4 regions of the Streptomyces sp. NPDC000410 genome follow, and region 4 is predicted to be linked to each of the others. Evidence: riboswitches for the same ligand, from Rfam matches in the RefSeq annotation. Region 4 holds a riboswitch; each other region holds the start of a gene.
The links. Region 4 has a riboswitch for cyclic di-AMP ahead of ABT342_RS17115 (M23 family metallopeptidase). Riboswitches for the same ligand answer to the same signal wherever they lie in the genome.
Positions count from the first base shown of each region.

Region 1 (4,830 bases), on a different contig from region 4:
ACTACGCCTGCCAGACCGACGGCATGATCGGCCTCGGCTGCGGAGCCCGCTCGTACACCTCAGGGCTGCACTACTCCTTCGACTACGCCGTCGACATGCGCCAGATACGCGCGATCATCGACGACTACACGCGGGCGGAGGACTTCACCCGGGCCGAGGTCGGCCGCCGCGTCGACCGGGACGAGTCCCGCCGCCGCCATCTGCTCCAGTCGCTGCTGCAGGCGTGCGGAATGGACGTGGCGGACTACCGGGCGCGGTTCGGCAGCGTTCCGTGGGACGACTTCCCCACCGAGCTCGCGGCGTTCGCCGAGCGCGGCTGGCTCGAGGAGACCGGAGGGCTCCTGCGGCTGACGGACCAGGGCCTGGCGTATTCGGACGCGCTCGGACCCGAGCTGTTCTCCCCCGCCGTACGAGCCGCGATGACCGCGTACGAGATCAAGTGAGACGCGGATGGATCTGACCGTTCTGTACCGGGGACCACTGGCCTCCTGCGACTACGACTGCCCGTACTGCCCGTTCGCGAAGCGCCGCGACAGCCGCGAGCAGTTGCGCGGTGACCGGGCGGCCCTGGAGCGGTTCGCCGGCTGGGCGGCGCGGCAGACGGAGGACCGGCTGTCGGTGCTGTTCACGCCCTGGGGCGAGGGCCTCGTCCGCTCCTGGTACCGGACCACGCTGGTCGAGCTGTCCCGGCTGCCGCACATCCGCCGGGTCGCCGTCCAGACCAATCTGAGCTGCCGGACCGACTGGCTGGCGGACGCCGACGCCGACACGCTCGCGCTGTGGTGCACGTACCACCCGGGTCAGACCCCGTACGACCGTTTCCTGGGCAAGTGCCGTGACCTGGCCGCGCGCGGGATCCGGTTCAGCGTCGGGGTCGTCGGCTTCGCCGAGCATCTGGAGCAGGCCCGGCGGCTGCGGGCCGATCTCCCGCCACACGTCTATCTGTGGATCAACGCCGCGGAGGGCCGGGAGTACAGCGACGCGGAGGCCGCCGACTGGACGGCCCTCGACCCGCTCTTCCCGTTCAGCCGGCACCCCCACCGCTCGGCGGGCCTGCCGTGCCGGACGGGCGAGTCGGTGATCTCGGTGGACGGCGAGGGGACGGTGCGACGCTGCCACTTCGTCCGGGAGGAGCTCGGCAACCTCTACGACGGCTCGTACCGCACGGCCCTGCGGCCCCGCGCCTGTCCGCTCGCCCTGTGCGACTGCCATATCGGCTATGTCCACTTGGAGTCGCTGCCGCTGTACGACGTGTTCGCGGGCGGGGTCCTGGAGCGGATCCCCGCCGGCGCGAACGGGATGATTCAGAGCGGAAGCAGATCAGGACGCTTCGGCTCCACATGATCCCCGGACGACTCCCCCCGCAGCCGCCGCCCGATCCACGGCACCAGGTACTCGCGCGCCCAGTGGATGTCGTCGCGGCGGACCTCCAGCGTCCCGCGGGGCGGCAGCGGCGGCCACGCCTGGTCGGGGTCGGCGGGGACGTCGAGACCGAGCACCTGGGCGGCGCGGAGCGCGACGCGGGTGTGGCCCTCGGGTGACAGGTGCAGCCGGTCGTCGTCCCAGGCGCGCCTGTCCTGGACGGACTTGAGCGACCACAGGTCGAGGACGGGGCAGTCGTAGCGGTCGGCGATGGCCCGGACGTGCGCGGTGTACGTGGCGATCTTGCCCCGCAGATGACGCAGTACGGGCACGCCGCGGGTGTCGAAGCCGGTGGTCACCATGACGGTGCCGACCGCGCCGGTGAGGTCGGCGACCGCGCGCTCGAAGCGCGCGGCGACGTCGTCGGGGTCGGTGCCGGGGCGGATGATGTCGTTGCCGCCCGCGCAGAACGTCACCAGGTCGGGGGCGAGTTCCTTGGCGCGCGGGACCTGCTCCTCGACGATCTGGTCCAGCAGCCTGCCTCGTACCGCCAAGTTGGCGTAGCGGAAGGTGTGTTCCGGTACGCGGTCGTCGAGCAGGACGGCGAGGCGGTCCGCCCAGCCCACGAACTGTCCCTCGGGTCCGGGATCCCCGACGCCCTCGGTGAAGCTGTCACCGATCGCCGCGTACGACCCGAATGCACTGTTTTTTCTTGATCTCGAATCGTCTGCCACGTCGAGACATCCTTCACCTCACGAAGTGACTTACGCCACCGTAGGGATGGGTTGACGCGGGGTGATATAGACCACCTGGTCAGCTTTCCGGGAAACGGGAATACGACACGTCAGATCGAGACGCCGTGCTGGCGCAGGTACGCCAGCGGGTCGATGTCGGAGCCGTAGCGCGGAGTGGTACGGACCTCGAAGTGCAGGTGCGGACCGGAGGAGTTGCCGGTGGAGCCGGACAGGCCGATCTGCTCCCCGCCGCGCACGCTCTGGCCGGACGAGACGGACAGCTGGGAGAGGTGGGCGTACTGCGAGTAGGTGCCGTCGGCGTGCTGGATGACGACCTCGTTGCCGTACGAACCGCTCCAGCCGGCCGAGACGACGGTGCCCGCGCCGACGGCCTTCACGGAGGTCCCGGTGGCGGCCGCGAAGTCGGCGCCGGTGTGGTAGCCGCTGGACCACATGGCTCCGGCGGTCTTGTACGCGGTGGTGACGGCGGAGGGGACCGGGGCGAAGAAGGGGGCGACGCGGGTCTTCGCGGCGGGGGCGGCCTTCCCGGCGGGGGCGGCAGCGGGGGCGGCCTTGGGCTTCGCGTTCGCGCCGATGGCCAGCTGGATACCCGGACGGATCACGGAGGGGTTCGCACCCACGACGGAGCGGTTGTCCGCGTACAGCTTCTTCCAGCCGCCGCTGACCTTCTGCTCCTTGGCGATCTTCGCCAGGGTGTCGCCGGGCGCCACCGTGTAGGTCCGGGGAGCCTTGGGAGCCTCGACCTGCTGGGCGACGGAGACAGTCCGCTCCGGGGCGACGGCAGGCGCGGACTTCTCCGCCGCGTGCGCGCCGGTGGCACCGATGAGCGGGAGCGCGATGACGGCGCCACCCGTGCCCGCGGCGACGAGTCCGCGCGTGATCGGGTTCTTCCTCGAACGGCGGTGCTTACCCATTGCGGGCATGGCGAATTCCTCTCCGGCGCCTGCGAAGTGAGCTGTCGGGTTCGGGCTGGAGCTGCCCGGCCGCGTAGGTGCGCGACTTCACCCCGAGCCGCTCCGCATTGACGGACCGGCGGTTTCACTGGGTCCCCCGCTCCTGCCACACGTGGATAGATGCGATATTCCGGACGACGGCAGGATTAGGCGTTCCGACCGGATTGCGGTGACCGTAAGCGAGCCCGGTCGGCACGAACAAGCCACCGCTTGGGCCGCTGATTCGCCCGCGTGATATCCGCGGGGATTTCCCGGTCACCCTGCGTGGATTACGGTCTTCGACTCCCTTGAGGAGCGGGGAATTTGACGGCGGCGCGCGGCGACGGAACGTCACCAATATGATCCCGCTCACGGCATGGACGTCATCTCCCCCGCAACCGGGGCTTGTTGCCCCAGATGACCTAATACGGGCATAAGCCTCAGTAGGCCAGCAATGCCCCTATATCCGGCACTGCTGGAGCGCCACGGCGCCAAGATCGCCGCGCAGCGTGGCGGACGAACCGGGGACCGCTCTCGACCGGGTCATGCGTAACCGCTTGCGCGCCCGCACAGCAGCCAGGCGCGACCGCCACCCTCCGTGTCGATCACCACAACCCACCAAATTCACGCAGAACCGAACACCTTCGATCCCAAGCCGCCCTGGAGGCAACTCCCTTGCACGGTCGACCGAACGCACAACCAAGATGATTGCCTGAGGAACCAATGTCGTATCGTCGACAGCGCGCCTACGTCGGCGAGCCGTGCCGACCGCAGACACTCAGGAGCCCCCGTGACGCAGCAGCTGCCCGAGGTCCCGTCGACCGAACCCGAGCTGTCGGGCGTGCGCAACTTCAGGGACGTGGGCGGACTGCCGACCGTGGACGGGCTGCGCGTTCAGTACGGACGGCTCTTCCGCAGCGGCCACCTGGCGCACGCGACCGACGCGGATGCCGCGTTCCTCTCCTCGCTCGGGCTCCACACGATCTTCGATTTCCGCAACTCCGCGGACCAGAAGCTGGACGGCCTGGACGTCGAGCTGCCCGGAGTGCGCAACGTGAACATCCCGCTCACCGACCCGGCCGACGGCGCCGAGTTCTGGAAGATGGTCCGCGACGGCGATCTGGACCAGCTGCGGTCCATCCTCGGCGACGGCAAGGCGGCCAACCGGATGATCGAGTCCTACCGGGTCATCATCAAGGAGCGCACCGCCGAGCACAGCCGGGTGCTGCACGCCCTGGCGGAGGACAGCGTCCCGGCCCTGATGCACTGCGCGGCCGGCAAGGACCGGGCGGGTCTGTCCATAGCCGTCTCGCTGCTCGCCGTGGGCGTCGAGCGCGACGCCATCGAGGCCGACTACCTCAAGTCGAACGACCCGCACCGCCGCTACAAGGTGCGCCGCGGCGAGAACGCGCCCGCCGGGATGTCCCCGGAGGTGATGGAGCTGCTGAGCCCGCTGTTCGACGCCCGCGCCGAGTACCTCGCCGCCGCGTTCGACACCATCGACGAGACCTGGGGCGGCACCGAGCGCTACCTGTCCGACGGCCTGGGCATCACGCCGCAGACGCGTGAGCGGCTGCGCGAGCGCCTCCTGGACGGGGCGCTCTGAGCCACCGGGCGAAACACCGGGTCAGCCGGCCCCGACCTTGAACAGCAGATAGAGGAACGCCGCGAACAGGTGGCCCGCCACCAGATAGGCGAAGAGCCGGACGATCAGTCCGACCGGAAACTTCTGCTCCTGGTCCTGGTTCATCAGCGGCCTCCTCAGGCGTGCGGGTGCGCGT
Region 1 is NZ_JBEPDM010000004.1:50,899-55,728, forward strand. It holds gene ABT342_RS07175 (STM4012 family radical SAM protein) at 1-443, shown strand, start outside; gene ABT342_RS07180 (STM4011 family radical SAM protein) at 451-1,344, shown strand; gene ABT342_RS07185 (SGNH/GDSL hydrolase family protein) at 1,305-2,096, opposite strand; gene ABT342_RS07190 (M23 family metallopeptidase) at 2,207-3,040, opposite strand; cyclic di-AMP (ydaO/yuaA leader) riboswitch at 3,043-3,205, opposite strand; gene ABT342_RS07195 (tyrosine-protein phosphatase) at 3,840-4,655, shown strand; gene ABT342_RS07200 (DUF6126 family protein) at 4,677-4,799, opposite strand; gene ABT342_RS07205 (XRE family transcriptional regulator) at 4,811-4,830, opposite strand, start outside.
Region 1: another riboswitch for cyclic di-AMP. It lies ahead of ABT342_RS07190 (M23 family metallopeptidase); the one in region 4 lies ahead of ABT342_RS17115 (M23 family metallopeptidase).

Region 2 (4,830 bases), on a different contig from region 4:
GCCACGCGGGCTTCGCCTCAATCACCGCGGGGACGTTCTTCGTCCGGATCGTGATGTCGCCGTTCGCGCATCCGCTCTTCACGGTGATGACCGGTATCGGCTTCGGCATCGCGGCGTTCACCGCCCGGCGGCGCAGGTTCCGCAGGACCGTGCTGCCGCTGCTCGGCCTCCTGGTCGCGATGGGCATGCACGCCCTGTGGAACGGGTCGGCGGTGTTCAGCCCCTGGGGCTTCCTCGCGGTGTACGGGCTGTTCATGCTGCCCGCGGTCGGCCTGCTGACGTGGCTCGCCATATGGTCCCGCCAGCGCGAGCTGCGCACGATCTCGTCCCAGCTGCCCGCGTACGCCGCGGCCGGCTGGCTCTCCGCCGCCGAGCCGCTCGCCCTCTCCTCGATGCGCGCGCGCACGGTCGCCCGTGACATGGCGGGGCACCGGCACGGTCCGGCGGCGGCCCGCGCCGTGTCCGAGTACGAGGCGTTCGCGACGTCCCTCGCGTTCCTGCGTCACCGGGCCCACCGCGGGGCGGCGGGGCCGGACTTCGTCGCGCGCGAGCAGGAGCTGCTGCACCACCTCTGGCAGCGCAAGCACATAGCGGGCCCGGCACTGACGTACGCGGCGCGGGCGACGGGGCGGGTGTGGGTGCCCCCGCCGTACCGGGACTACGACGGCTACAACCCGTACCGCGGCTAGCCACACACGCCACACACGTGAGGGACCGTACGGGAGACAACAGAACGGCAGCTCTGGCGGTCGCCGGGTGGCGGTGCCAGAGCTGCCGTACGGGCCTTCGTGAGATCCGGCCCTAGACCGTGAGGCCCTTGCCGCGCAGCCACGCCATCGGGTCGATGCCGTCGCCGCCCGCCGTGTGCACCTCCAGGTGCAGGTGCGGGCCCGTGACGTTGCCGGTGGCGCCGACGCGGCCGATGGTCTCGCCGGTGCCGACCTTCTGCCCGGCGCCGACGGTCATCGACGACAGGTGGCAGTACCAGACCTCGGTGCCGTCCTCGAGCTCCAGCACGATGCGGTAGCCGTACGACCCCGACCAACCGGCCGACTTGATGGTGCCGCCGTGCACGGCCTTCGCCGGCGTACCCGTGGGCGCGGCGAGGTCGAGGCCGGTGTGGTAGCCGGAGGACCACATCGAGCCGGCCTGGCCGTACGTGGAAGTGATCGTGTACGAGGACGTCGGCAGGGAGTAGCTCGCGGCGAGCTTGGCGAGCCGCTCGGCCTCCGCCTTGCGCGCCGCCTCCTCGGCAGCCGCCTTCGCCGCCGCCTCCGCCTTCCGCTTCTCCTCGGCGGCCTTGGCCTCGGCCGCGGTCTGCTGCTTCTTGGCCTCCGCCGCGGCCTGTTCCGCTGCCGCCTGCTCCGCGGCCGCCTTGGCCTCGGCGTCGACCTTGGCCTGCTGCTGCTCGGCCTGCTGGAGGATCCGGGCGCGCAGGGCCTCGCCCGCGTCGGCGGTGGCGTCGGCGCCGCTGTCCGCCGAGGAGTCGATGGAAAGCGTGGTGAGGGGAGCCTCGTTCCCGCTCTGCGCGTCGGCCTCGTCCTCGTCCGAGTCGGAGATAAGGGAGCCCACACCCGGCAGCGACTTGGCGTCCGGGAGGTTGTCCGTGATGGTGTCGGGAAGGGATATGGAGACCGGCGGCTTGTCCTGCGCGGTGGCCATACCGCCCGCGCCGACGGCCGCGATGACGCCGACACCGAGGACGGTGGAGCTACGGGCCAGTCCATTGCGCTGCTTGACGACGCGGTGCCTGCCGCGGACCGGACGGACGGACTCCTCCGTCGGGTTCCATTCCTCCCCCGCGGCGGTGGGGGCCCACTGGCCGGTGGGGACCCACTCGGTGGTGGGGGGATCCTGGAGGGCAGGCTCGTTTGACGCCACGGGGGCGTGCTCCTTTCCTTCCTTCTCGCCTACCGGGTTAGCTGACGGGTTCGGAGCAGGAAGGTCTCCTACGAGCACCACGAAGGCGCCCGATTCACCCCAATTGGTGGTTCCCCGGTTCCCTTGCGGGATTCGGCGCGTGCGCACGGTGCCGTCTCTTGCGACGGCTGGGACGACCGCGCTGCGTTATCGAACGTTAATAGACACCCGGTCGTGATTCCAAGCCGTTCCAGCTGATCATTAACACCCTCGCCATGGACTTACCAGGGCACAAGCGGGCGGAATCGGGCGAGTTGACCGCCCCTCAACCGGAATCCCGTCACCACCATCTTCTGACAGTTCGTCAAATGTTATGCGGAGGGGCGCCCTTCGGCTACGTTCCGTAGCGCACTCGTGTCTACGGAGCACGCCCACGGGACACGTCTACGGAACCACCGGTACCGTTTTGCGCCGCTCCGGCTGCCGCTCCCCCGGCCGGCTGACCGCCAGCAGCGCCATGTCGTCCGTCGACTCGCCGCCCGTGTGCCGCCGTACGTCGTCGACGAGCGCGTCCAGCAGTTCCTCCGGGCCGGGGAAGATCCGGCCCCCGAGGCGTTCGCGCGGATCGTAGAAGACGCCATGCGCGTCCCGCGCCTCGGAGAGTCCGTCCGTGTAGAGGAGGAGGGTCGCGCCCGGCGGGTACGCGCTCTCGTCCGCCCGGTCCGGCCAGGAGGCCAGATCGCCCATGCCGAGCGGCAGCGCGGGCCGGACCGGCTCCAGCAGCTCCAGTGCGCCGTCCGCGTGCAGGAGCAGCGGCGGGGGGTGCCCCCGGTTGACCACCCGGACCCGGCCGTCGCCGCGCGGGATCTCGGCGAGCACGGCGGTGGTGAAGCCCTCGAACGCGTCGAGCCCGGAGCGCCGCGTCCCCTCCCGCGCGAGCGCGCGCTCCAGCCGCTGGGCCACCCCCTCCAGCGTGGACTCCTGCTCGGCGGCCTCCCGGAACGCCCCCAGCACGACGGCCACCGCCTCGACCGCGTCCAGCCCCTTCCCCCGTACGTCCCCGACCACCAGCCGGACCCCGAACGGGGTGTCCTGCACGGCGAACAGGTCCCCGCCGATGAACGCGTCCGCCTGCGCCGCCTCGTACCGCGCGGCGATCTGCAGCCCGCCGATCCGGTCGGCGGGCGAGGGCAGTACGGCACGCTGCGCGGCCTCCGCGATGACGCGCGCGGACGCCAGGCGCTCGCCGCTGCGGCGCACGACACGGTTGATGAAGAGGGCGAGAACGGACACCGTGACGACGGTCAGGAATTCGGTCGTCGCCGGAACCTGGGTCATCGTGCCGTTGTGGATGTGCAGTCCGAGCACGGCGGCCACGGTGGCCACGGCGGTCACCAGCGTGCCGCGATAGGAGAAGAACGGGGCCGCGATCAGCGGCGCGGCGGCGAAGAGCGGCGAGGCGGTGTACGCCTCGGGGGTGGCGAGGTCGAAGAGTACGCCGATGAGGATGACCAGCCCCGGCAGCGCCAGGACGAGCCGGCGGGCACCGTCGCGCCGGGTGCCGCCGTCCTCGCCGTCGCCATGGGCCGCGCTGCCGTTGGCACTGTCGCCGTCGCCGTCGCCGTCGCCCTCTCGCTGCCCCACCAGTGATCTCCCGAGTGATCTCCCTGCGCGGTCCGCCCACGGCTGCGGACGGTACCGCGCCCCACCCAGGCTGGCCGGAGCCGCGCCGCACGGCGACTCGCCGTCCGCCGACCGGGTTACGGGGCCGTGCTCGCTGATCACCGGGGGCCCTCCCGGTGACCGCGCTGACGCGAGGACTCAGCCGCGGTTCAGCGGCTGTCCGGTCGATGGTCAGACGCTGATCAGCCGTCGCCGATCAGTCGCTGGTCAGTGGCTGGTCAGTCGCTGATCAGCCGTCGCCGGTCAGGCGCTGAGGTGGCGCTCCGCGTAGACCTTCATCGCGTCCCGGACGAAGACCGCGGTCCCCTCCCCGTGCCGGTCGTAGTTCGCCGTGAAGCGCGGGTCGGCGACGTACATCTCGCCGAGCCCGATGACGTACGACTTCGTCGGCGCGCTCGTCCCCGACAGCCACTCGCACTGCCGCCGCGCGATCTCCTGCGCCTCGTCGCCGTCCGGCGCGAGCCCGGCCTTCGCCGCCTTCCCGAAGTCACGGGCGATGGCGGCCTGCTGCTCCTGGAAGGCCCGCTTCTCCGCCGCGCTGAGCGAGCGCCACCAGCGGTCGCCCTTCTCGTACGCGTCGCGACCCCAGCGCTCGGTGACCTCCTGCTCGTACTGGGTGTGGTCGAAGCCGTCGAAGACTTCTTCCGCCATGAGTTCCTCTCCTCTCTCGGTCCGGTCGAGAGTGGTCCGCACCGAGGCGATCTGCCGCCCGATGCGCTCCCGCTCCTGCTCCAGCAGCCGCAGATGCGTCAGCAGGGCGGCGGTCGTGTCCCGCTGGCCTTCCAGGACCTGCGCGATCGCCGGCAGCCCGAGGCCCAGCTCGCGCAGCAGAAGGATCCGCTGCAGCCGGACGAGGGCGTCCTGGTCGTAGTAGCGGTAGCCGTTGGCGCCGATCCGGCTCGGTGCGAGCAACCCCAGGTCTCCGTAGTGCCTGAGCGTGCGGCTGGTCGTCCCGGCCTTCTTGGCGATCTCCTGAATGGACCACTCCGACTCCATGCCCTTCACGCTAAATCTTGACGTTGCGTAAAGGTCAAGCCGATACGGAGACAGATTCGGAGATGCGGAGATACGCCGAAGGCCCGGATCCAAGAGGATCCGGGCCTTCGGTTTCAGTAGCGGGGACAGGATTTGAACCTGCGACCTCTGGGTTATGAGCCCAGCGAGCTACCGAGCTGCTCCACCCCGCGTCGGTGAACACAACCTTACGCCATCAGGAGCAAGATCCGCGCCGATTTACGCTCCGGGCACCCCGAAACGCGGGCGCCCGCGCGCCGCCGGACGCCCTCA
Region 2 is NZ_JBEPDM010000003.1:16,846-21,675, forward strand. It holds gene ABT342_RS05395 (PrsW family intramembrane metalloprotease) at 1-689, shown strand, start outside; gene ABT342_RS05400 (M23 family metallopeptidase) at 802-1,881, opposite strand; cyclic di-AMP (ydaO/yuaA leader) riboswitch at 1,893-2,029, opposite strand; gene ABT342_RS05405 (PP2C family protein-serine/threonine phosphatase) at 2,305-3,504, opposite strand; gene ABT342_RS05410 (MerR family transcriptional regulator) at 3,787-4,539, opposite strand; tRNA gene ABT342_RS05415 (tRNA-Met) at 4,657-4,730, opposite strand.
Region 2: another riboswitch for cyclic di-AMP. It lies ahead of ABT342_RS05400 (M23 family metallopeptidase); the one in region 4 lies ahead of ABT342_RS17115 (M23 family metallopeptidase).

Region 3 (4,830 bases), on a different contig from region 4:
CGGGCCAGGACGCGATGACCCCGACCGTCAGGTCAGCGCGCCACTTCGCCGAGCGGAGCGTACGCCCGGCCTGCTCCTGAGCCATCCGCACGATCCGGTCATTGACCCTGATGCCCTCGGGCGGTGCGATGGTCCAGCCAAGGCGGCGCAGCGCCATCCACGCCTGTGACGGCAGCGTGCGGCCGCCCGCGTCCACACCGGATGCCAGGACATCCACATCGTGCGTGCTCCAGTGCGCGGCCAGCAGCTCGGCGGCCATGGTGGACACGAGAGCAGTGGCCCATCCGACGCGCTCCGCGAGCACAGCCGATGGCAGGAGTTCGCCGGTTTTCTCGTCCAAGCCGGTGCGCAGCCAGCCACGGGCGCACGCGGTCCGGGCCGTCTGCCCTGCGGCGAGCGGCACCTTCCGGCTCCCCGCCGACCGGGCCATCGCGACCATCACCCTTCCGTGCCACTGGAGCTGTACTGCCATCCGATCAACGACACCCGCGAACAAAGGTCACACATTCGATCCGCGAATCCCCATACGGGGATACGCACCTCACACGGGATGAGGCGGCCGACAGCATCCCAGGCGACCTGCCCTCACCCGGACTCCGTCCGGAAACCCCGGCCCGGCGCTCATGGGGGGGAAGGGGCGCGCCGGGCCGGGGTGGCTGAGGGGGCCGGAGTGACTGGGGGGTCAGCTCAGGTGGAGCAGCTGGCCCGGGTAGATGACGTTGGCGTCACCGACGACGTCCTTGTTCAGGTCGAACAGCTTCTTCCAGCCGCCCTCGACCTTCTTCGCCGCGGCGATCGTGGCGAGGGTGTCGCCGGCCTTGACCTTGTACTCGCCGTCGCCCTTCTTGACGGCCTTGGCCGGGGCCGCCGCGGCGGGGCGCTCGGAGCGGGTGGTCGGGGCCTCGGCGCGCTGCGGGGCGGGCTCGGCGGTGTACGCGGCGTTGGACAGGCCCACGCCGCAGTGCGGCCAGGCACCCTTGCCCTGTCCGGCCAGGACCTTCTCGGCGACCGTGATCTGCTGCGACTTCGACGCCTGGTCGGCGGAGGCGGCGTACGCGGTGCCGCCGTACGCGGCCCAGGTGGAGGCGGAGAACTGCAGACCGCCGTAGTAGCCGTTGCCGGTGTTGATGGACCAGTTGCCGCCGGACTCGCACTGGGCGACGGCGTCCCACTCGGAGGAGGTCGCGGCGTTGGCGCCGCCGGCGGCCATCAGCGGGGCGACGATCGCGGCGCCGGTGACACCGGCGAGCGTGGCGAACCGCGAGGTCCGCCGGAGAACGGTCGGGCGGCGGCGCTCGCCCTTGCCGGAGAACAGCATGGAGATTCCCCTCACCGACGCCTGCGAGGTGAGCTGTCGGGTTCGGGCCCGTGAGTTGCCCGGCCGCGCGAACGTGCTCGCGCGGCTTCACCCCGAGCCGCCCCGGCCCTCAACGGGCGGGTGCGGCGCTTACCTTGGGTCCCCCGCTCCTGCCTACGGCGCGTGACGCGTCGACCGTTCCCTTCGACCGACGGCAGGATTCGGCGTGACGGTCGACGGGGCCCGCGATGGCGAGCGGTTCAGACCGTAGACACAGCTCTCCCCGATGTTCAAAGATGAACATCGGGGAGAAAACGCCCTTAACCACCTTGGGGAGATGTCCGTTTTCGCAGGTGAGAGGCGGGACGACCGGACCGGGCGGGCATAACCCGCCAGTTGGCCGGAAGAGACCCATATCTCACTTGCGCAGAAGCGGACATAAGCCCTCGAACTACTTCGGCTTCGACTCCGACTTCGACTCCGGCGCAGCCACCGGCGACGGCTTCTCCTTCAGGCCCAGATCAAGGCTCTGGCCAGGGAGGATGAGGTCGGGGTCGGAGCCGACGACCTCGGCGTTCGCGCCGTAGAGCGCGGACCAGCCGCCGGGGACCTTGTTCGCGTCCGCGATCGTCCACAGGTTGTCGCCGGGGCGGACGGTGTAGTCATCTTCGGTGGCGGCCGCCTCTCGTGCCGGTGTGTCACCTCGTGAGGCATGACGCCCGGATTCACGCTCGTTGACCGAATTGCCCGCCTCATCCTCATTGGTGGCCGGGGTGCCGCGATGCTTGCCGGAACCGGTGTCGCCCGCCGCCGGGGCGGGCGTGACGGACTCGGCAGGCCCGGCCGACTCGGTCAGCTCGGTCGACGCCGGATCCGACGGCTTCCCCTTGGGCTTCGCGGGCGAGGCCGATGCCGAGGGCGCGTCCGACGCCGGGGCCGAAGGCGCAGCCGCCGCGTCGGCCCCTTCACCGAACGAGGGCGCCTTGACGTTCTCCTTCGGGAGAGGCAGGACACCGGAGGTGTCGGCCGGGTCGACCGAGGGCTTCGCGCCCGGCACGAGCCCGGTGATCACCGCACAGCTGGGCCACGCCTCCTTGCCCTGCGCGGCGAACACCTTCTCGGCGACCGCGATCTGCTGCGAGCGGCTGGCGAGGTCGGCGCGTGCCGCGTACTCGGTACCGCCGAAGTCCTCCCAGGTCTCCTGCGAGAACTGGAGTCCGCCGTAGTAGCCGTTGCCGAAGTCGGCACTCCACATTCCGCCGGTCTCACAGTCCGCGACACGGTCCCAGGTGGTGGCGTCGGCGGCGGATGCCGAACCGGCGCCGAGCAGCGGGATGGCGATGGCCGATCCGGTCACCCCTGCCGCGACGACAAGTGCGGGTGCCTGACGGGGGCGACGATGCCGACCATTCCCGGAGCGCATGCGGTGGGCCTTTCGTGTGACTGCTGAGTCGTCGGTGAACGTAGCCGTATTCGAACACCGGTCACAAGTCGATGCAGTCCAGATAACGCGAAAGTCACAGAGTTGACTGACCGTCAGTAACTTGGCGGCGTGAACTCAACGGGCAGAGTGCGCAATCCACGCATAATGAGGCCGCCTCGCCAGCGCAAATCGGAAGGATCGGCTGCAAGTCGCAAGTCGGGCAACCTGGTCAGCAACGTCGCGAGCGCGGTCTGCCCTTCCAGCCGCGCGAGCGGGGCACCGAGGCAGTAGTGGATGCCGTGCCCGTATCCGAGGTGCTGGTTGTCCCTCCGGGCCAGGTCGAGCGTGTCCGGGTCGGCGAACCGGTCCGGATCCCGGTCGGCCGCGGCGAGTACGACGAGGACCGGGTCCCCCGCCGCGATGTCCTGCCCTCCGAGCGTGAGCGGCTCGGTGGCGAACCGCCAGGTGGCCAGCTCCACGGGCCCGTCGTAACGCAGCAGTTCCTCGACGCCGGTGGCGAGCAGGCCGCTCTCCCCGGCCGCGAGGGACTCCTGGAGCCTGCGGCGCTGCTCCGGGTGGCGCAGCAGCGTGTACATCCCGTTGCCGATGAGGTTGACCGTCGTCTCGAAACCGGCGAAGAGGAGGATGAACGCCATCGCCGCGGCTTCGTTCTCGGTCAGGTGCTCGCCGTGGTCGGAGGCGCGGATCAGTCCGGAGATGAGGTCGTCCGCCGGGTTTTCGCGCTTTCGGTGGATCAGCTCGGCGAGATAGCCGCGCATCTTCTTCACCGAGCGGGCCACGCCGCCGCGCGGTCCGCCGCCGTGCCGGATCATCATTCCCGCCCAGTCCCGGAAGTCGTCCTGGTCCTCGCGCGGGACGCCGAGCATGTCGCAGATCGCGTAGATGGGGAGCGGGAAGGCGAACTGGTGGATGAGGTCGGCGCTGCCGTCCTCGGCGAAGTCGTCGATCAGCCGGTCCGTCAGTTCCTGTACGCGCGGGGCGAATTCGGCGACCCGGCGCGGGGTGAACGCCTTCGAGACCAGGCGGCGCAGCCGGGTGTGGTCGGGCGGGTCGATGTTCAGCAGATGCGTCATCAGCTCCGCCTTGCGCTCCCCCGGGATGCCCGTCTTCCCCTTGGCGTGCGCCGGCTCGTCGTGATGCGCCGGGTTCTTGCTGAGCCGCTGGTCCGCGAGGGCCTGCTTGGCGTCCGCGTACCGGGTCACGAGCCAGGCCTCGACGCCGCTGGGCAGGGCGGTCCTGTGTACGGGCGCGTGCTCGCGCAGCCAGGCGTAGGCGGGGTACGGGTCGGTGGCGAACTCCCAGGTGAAGAGTTCGGGGGCGGGTGTGTTGCTCACGCCCCGACGTTATCCGGGTCGCTCCGGGTTCTCGCCGAGGGCCTTCCTCGCACCCGGGTGGCCCATGTCCGCGGCCTTGCGGTACCAGTCCCGGGCCTCGGCGTCCTTGCCCTCCGCGGCCAGCAGCAGGGCCAGGCGGAAGGCGCCGTAGGCGTCGCCGAGCTCGAAGCCCCGGCGGTACCAGGCGCTGGCCTCGACCCGTGCACCCCGGTTCTCCAGAAAGACTCCGAGGTGCGTCGCATCCAGGCTCCTTCCCTTCTGCGCGTCGTCCCGGTAGCACTCCTCCTCCACCTCGATGGCCTGCCTCCCGTAGCGGGACATCGCGTATACGGCCCGCTTGTCGCCCGCTTCGACGGCACGGCGGAACCAGATCTCGGCCGCCTCCCGCTCGTCACTGGCGTGGTGCAGCGCGCCGTAGCTCGCCGCGACCGCCGCGTACCCGGCCTCGGCCGCGCCGTCGTAGTAGGTGAACGCCGCGTCGTGGTCCCCGGCCCCGAAGTACAGGTCCCCCAGATGGTGCGCCGCCTCCGGGTTCCCCGCCTGCGCCGACACGCCGAGCCAGTGCTTGGCCCGCTCCCGCAGCAGCTTCCCCAGCACCAGCGCCGCGTCCGCGTCACCCGACCGCGCCGCGCTCTCCAGATACGGCTCGGCCTCCCTCGTGTCGCCGCGCGCGGCGAGCCGCTTGCCGACCTCACCCGCGGCGGCGGTGTGCCCGGCGTCGGCGGCCTTGCGGAGCCACTGCTCGTCGCTGTCGA
Region 3 is NZ_JBEPDM010000033.1:50,101-54,930, reverse strand. It holds gene ABT342_RS26850 (zinc ribbon domain-containing protein) at 1-472, opposite strand, end outside; gene ABT342_RS26845 (transglycosylase family protein) at 683-1,318, opposite strand; cyclic di-AMP (ydaO/yuaA leader) riboswitch at 1,322-1,456, opposite strand; gene ABT342_RS26840 (transglycosylase family protein) at 1,749-2,720, opposite strand; gene ABT342_RS26835 (cytochrome P450 family protein) at 2,834-4,075, opposite strand; gene ABT342_RS26830 (tetratricopeptide repeat protein) at 4,085-4,830, opposite strand, start outside.
Region 3: another riboswitch for cyclic di-AMP. It lies ahead of ABT342_RS26845 (transglycosylase family protein); the one in region 4 lies ahead of ABT342_RS17115 (M23 family metallopeptidase).

Region 4 (4,830 bases):
GGTGCTCTCCGAGGACCACCTGACCCCGGTCGCCGCCGTCTGCCTCTGGTACGACGTCGGTTCGCGCCACGAGGTCAAGGGCCGTACGGGCCTGGCTCACCTCTTCGAGCACCTGATGTTCCAGGGCTCGAAGCAGGTGCACGGCAACGGGCACTTCGAGCTGGTCCAGGGGGCCGGCGGTTCGCTCAACGGCACCACCAGCTTCGAGCGCACCAACTATTTCGAGACCATGCCCACCCACCAGCTGGAGCTCGCGCTCTGGCTGGAGGCCGACCGCATGGGCTCGCTGCTCGCCGCACTCGACGACGAGTCCATGGAGAACCAGCGCGACGTCGTCAAGAACGAGCGCCGCCAGCGCTACGACAACGTGCCGTACGGCACGGCCTTCGAGAAGCTGACCGCCCTCGCCTACCCCGAGGGCCACCCGTACCACCACACCCCGATCGGCTCCATGGCCGACCTGGACGCGGCGACGCTGGAGGACGCGCGGACCTTCTTCCGTACGTACTACGCGCCGAACAACGCGGTGCTGTCGGTCGTCGGAGACATCGACCCCGAGCAGACCCTCGCCTGGGTCGAGAAGTACTTCGGCTCCATCCCGTCCCACGACGGCAAGCAGGCGCCGCGCGACGGCTCCCTCCCCGAGATCATCGGGCAGCAGCTGCGCGAGGAGGTCGTCGAGGAGGTGCCCGCCCGCGCCCTGATGGCCGCCTACCGGCTGCCGCACGACGGCACCCGCGAGTGCGACGCCGCCGACCTGGCGCTCACCGTCCTCGGCGGCGGCGAGTCGTCCCGGCTGCACAACCGCCTGGTGCGCCGCGACCGCACGGCCGTCGCCGCGGGCTTCGGCCTGCTGCGGCTCGCAGGGGCCCCCTCGCTCGGCTGGCTGGACGTGAAGACGTCCGCCGGGGTCGAGGTGCCCGACATCGAGGCCGCCGTCGACGACGAGCTGGCCCGGTTCGCCGCCGAGGGCCCCACGGCCGAGGAGATGGAGCGCGCACAGGCCCAGCTGGAGCGCGAGTGGCTGGACCGGCTCGGCACGGTCGCGGGCCGCGCCGACGAACTCTGCCGGTACGCGGTGCTGTTCGGCGACCCCCAGCTGGCGCTCAGCGCGGTCTCGCGGGTCCTCGACATCACCCCCGAGGAGGTCCAGGCGGTCGCCCAGGCCCGGCTGCGCCCCGACAACAGGGCGGTGCTGGTGTACGAGCCGCTCGCGGCCACCGAGGACAACGACGACGAAGAGGGAGCGGTCCAGTGACCGACGCTGCCGTGACCATGGACTTCCACCCGCAGCCGCAGCCGGGCGAGGCCAAGCCGTGGGCCTTCCCCGCCCCCGACCGCGGCGCGCTCGGCAACGGACTGACGGTCCTGCGCTGCCACCGCCCCGGCCAGCAGGTCGTGGCGGTCGAGATCTTCCTCGACGCCCCGCTGGACGCCGAGCCCGAGGGCCTGGACGGCGTCGCCACGATCATGGCGCGGGCGCTCTCCGAGGGCACGGACAAGCACACGGCGGAGGAGTTCGCCGCGGAGCTGGAGCGGTGCGGCGCCACGCTCGACGCGCACGCCGACCACCCCGGCGTCCGGGTCTCGCTGGAGGTCCCCGTCTCCCGGCTGCCCAAGGCCCTCGGCCTGGTCGCCGAGGCGCTGCGCGCGCCGCTGTTCGCCGACAGCGAGGTCGAGCGTCTCGTACAGAACCGGCTGGACGAGATCCCGCACGAGACCGCGAACCCGGCCCGCCGGGCGGCCAAGGAGCTCTCCCGGCAGCTGTTCCCGGCCACCTCCCGGATGTCGCGCCCCCGTCAGGGCACCGAGGAGACGGTGGAGCGCATCGACTCGGCAGCCGTACGCGCCTTCTACGAGGCGCACGTCCGCCCCTCGATGGCCACCGCCGTCATCGTCGGCGACCTCACCGGCGTCGACCTCGACGCGGTGCTCGCCGACACGCTCGGCGCCTGGACCGGCGACAAGGCGGAGAGCCGTCCGATGCCGCCGATCACCGCCGACGACACGGGCCGCGTCATCATCGTGGACCGCCCCGGAGCCGTCCAGACCCAGCTGCTGATCGGCCGGATCGGCGCGGACCGCCACGACCGGGTCTGGTCGGCCCAGGTCCTCGGCACCTACTGCCTGGGCGGCACCCTCACCTCCCGCCTGGACCGCGTCCTGCGCGAGGAGAAGGGCTACACGTACGGCGTGCGCTCCTTCGGGCAGGTGCTGCGCTCCACGGCCCCGACCGCCCCGGGCGGGGCCACGGGCGCCGCGATGCTCGCCATCAGCGGCTCCGTGGACACGCCGAACACGGGACCGGCGCTGGACGACCTCTTCAAGGTGCTGCGCACGCTCGCCGCGGAGGGGCTGACCGACGCCGAGCGCGATGTCGCCGTGCAGAATCTGGTGGGTGTGGCCCCGCTGAAGTACGAGACGGCGGCGTCCGTGGCGGGCACGCTGGCCGACCAGGTCGAGCAGGGCCTTCCGGACGACTACCAGGCCCAGCTGTACGCGCGCCTGGCGGAGACCGGCACGGTCGAGGCGACGGCCGCGGCAGTCAACGCCTTCCCGGTGGACCGGCTCGTCACGGTCCTCGTCGGGGACGCACACGAGATCGAGGACCCGATCCGGGAGCTCGGCATCGGTGAAGTGACCGTTGTCACGGGCTGATTGAGCCGAGAGGGCCCGAAGAGGGCCGAGAGGGACCCCGGCCGGCAGGCATGCCACCGGGGTCCTTTTTATGTCCGCTTCGAGGGGGGATGTAGGTGTCTGCCCTGTGGCATGCACTACAAATCGGCGTGTCTGTTTGGTGATTGAATGATCTCCCGCTTAGCGTCTTCTGCGCTGCCCGTCAGTTGCACCAGCCGCACCCGCGGCATCGGGCAGCCATCGCCGAGTCCCCGTCCGGCGCGAGCCTGGGGAGCCGGGGACCCACATGTCCCCTGGGGTGAATCGGACGCCTTCGCACCCGGTGCGGAGGGGCCCGTAGGAGACCTTCCTGCTCCGAACCCGTCAGCTAACCCGGTAGGCGAGAAGGAAGGAAAGGATCAGCCACTACATGGCGTTCACCCGTGCCACCGGGAAGCATCGTGGTCCGAGCCGGCTGTCGCGCAGGAGCGCGGGCGTGGCCGGAGTCGCGACCCTCGCCACCACCGGAGTCATCGGAACCCTCGCCTCCCCGGCGGTCGCCGCCGAAGCGGAAAGCCTCTCCCTCGAAGACACCGGCCTGACCCAGGCCATCGTCGCTCCCGACTACCTCGCCGAGCAGATCGACGCCCAGGCCGAGGCCCAGCAGCTGGAGGCCGACCTCGCCGCCGCCCAGGCGAAGGCCGAGGCCGAGGCGAAGCGCAAGGCGGAGGCCCGCGCCGAGGCGGCCCGCGAGGCCGAGGAGCGCGCCGCCCGCGAGGCCGAGCGCAAGCGCCTGATGTCGTACACCCTCCCGGTCGCCGGCTCGTACGTCAGCACCAGCTACCAGGCGGGCAGCTCGCTCTGGTCCTCCGGCAGCCACACCGGCGTCGACTTCCATGCCGCCTCCGGCACTTCGGTCGTGGCCGTCGGCTCCGGCAAGGTCGTGGAGGCCGGCTGGGGCGGCGCGTACGGCAACAACATCGTCATCAAGATGAACGACGGTACGTACACCCAGTACGGCCACCTGGCGTCGATCGACGTCTCGGTCGGCCAGACCGTCACCCCCGGCCAGCAGATAGGCCGCGCCGGATCGACCGGCAACTCGACCGGTCCGCACCTCCACTTCGAGGCCCGTACGGGCGAGGACTACGGCTCCGACATCGACCCGGTCGCGTATCTGCGCGCGCACGGCGTGAACGTCTGAGACCTTCAGTGTCTGAGATCTTCGGCGTCTGAGATCTTCAGCGAAGGCCCCGGCTCGGGATGAACCGAGCCGGGGCCTTCGTCGTCTTCCGGCCAAAAGATATCCATGGATTCCCGTTCGCCGTCGGAAATTCCGTCCCCTTGCAATAGAGTCACCGGACAGGCAGGGCGATCGGGCAGAGATCCACGGGTTTCGCGAGGATTAAAGCGGAGGTTCGGTATGCGCATTCCAGCGCGCTCGGTATGCGCGGCGATCCGCGACGACATCATCACCGGTGTCTTCGAGCGCGGCAGCCGGCTCACCGAGGAGCAGCTGGCGCGCCGCTACGGCGTATCCCGCGTACCGGTGCGCGAAGCGCTGCGCACCCTGGAGTCGGAGGGCTTCGTGGTCACCCGCAGGCACGCCGGAGCCTGCGTCGCCGAGCCCACCGAGCAGGAGGCCGCCGATCTGCTGGAGATCAGGATGCTGCTGGAGCCGCTGGGTGCGGCGCGCGCGGCCCAGCGGCGCACGGAGGCGCACCTCAAGGTGCTGCGCGGCCTGGTCAGACTGGGCCAGGAGCGGGCGCGGCGGGGTCAGGGCGAGGACCTGCGCTCGCTCGGCGCCTGGTTCCACGAGACCCTCGCCCAGGCCTGCGGCAGTCCCGGCCTCACCGCCCTGCTCACCCAGCTCCGGCACAAGACCGCCTGGATGTACGCCGTCGAGCAGCCGGCCCGGCCCCTGGAGTCGTGGGCCGAGCACGGCGCGATCGTGGACGCCGTGGCGCGCGGTGACGCGGAGCGGGCCAGGGCGCTCACCGCGATGCACGCGGAGCGGGCGAACGGCGCGCACCGGCTGCGCACCGGTGTGGTGGTGAGGGCTTCGCAACACTCCGTAAACACGGTGAGCGGCCGTCATTAACATGGCCGACGTATACAAGAAGTATTCGCATCGGAGATTTCCCTTTGTGGGATTTCGCCGCGCGTAAACGCGTATAAAGCGGCGGAGCCGCGCACCGATGAAGGTGGTGCGCG
Region 4 is NZ_JBEPDM010000014.1:34,023-38,852, reverse strand. It holds gene ABT342_RS17125 (M16 family metallopeptidase) at 1-1,258, shown strand, start outside; gene ABT342_RS17120 (M16 family metallopeptidase) at 1,276-2,658, shown strand; cyclic di-AMP (ydaO/yuaA leader) riboswitch at 2,869-3,033, shown strand; gene ABT342_RS17115 (M23 family metallopeptidase) at 3,047-3,820, shown strand; gene ABT342_RS17110 (GntR family transcriptional regulator) at 4,040-4,717, shown strand.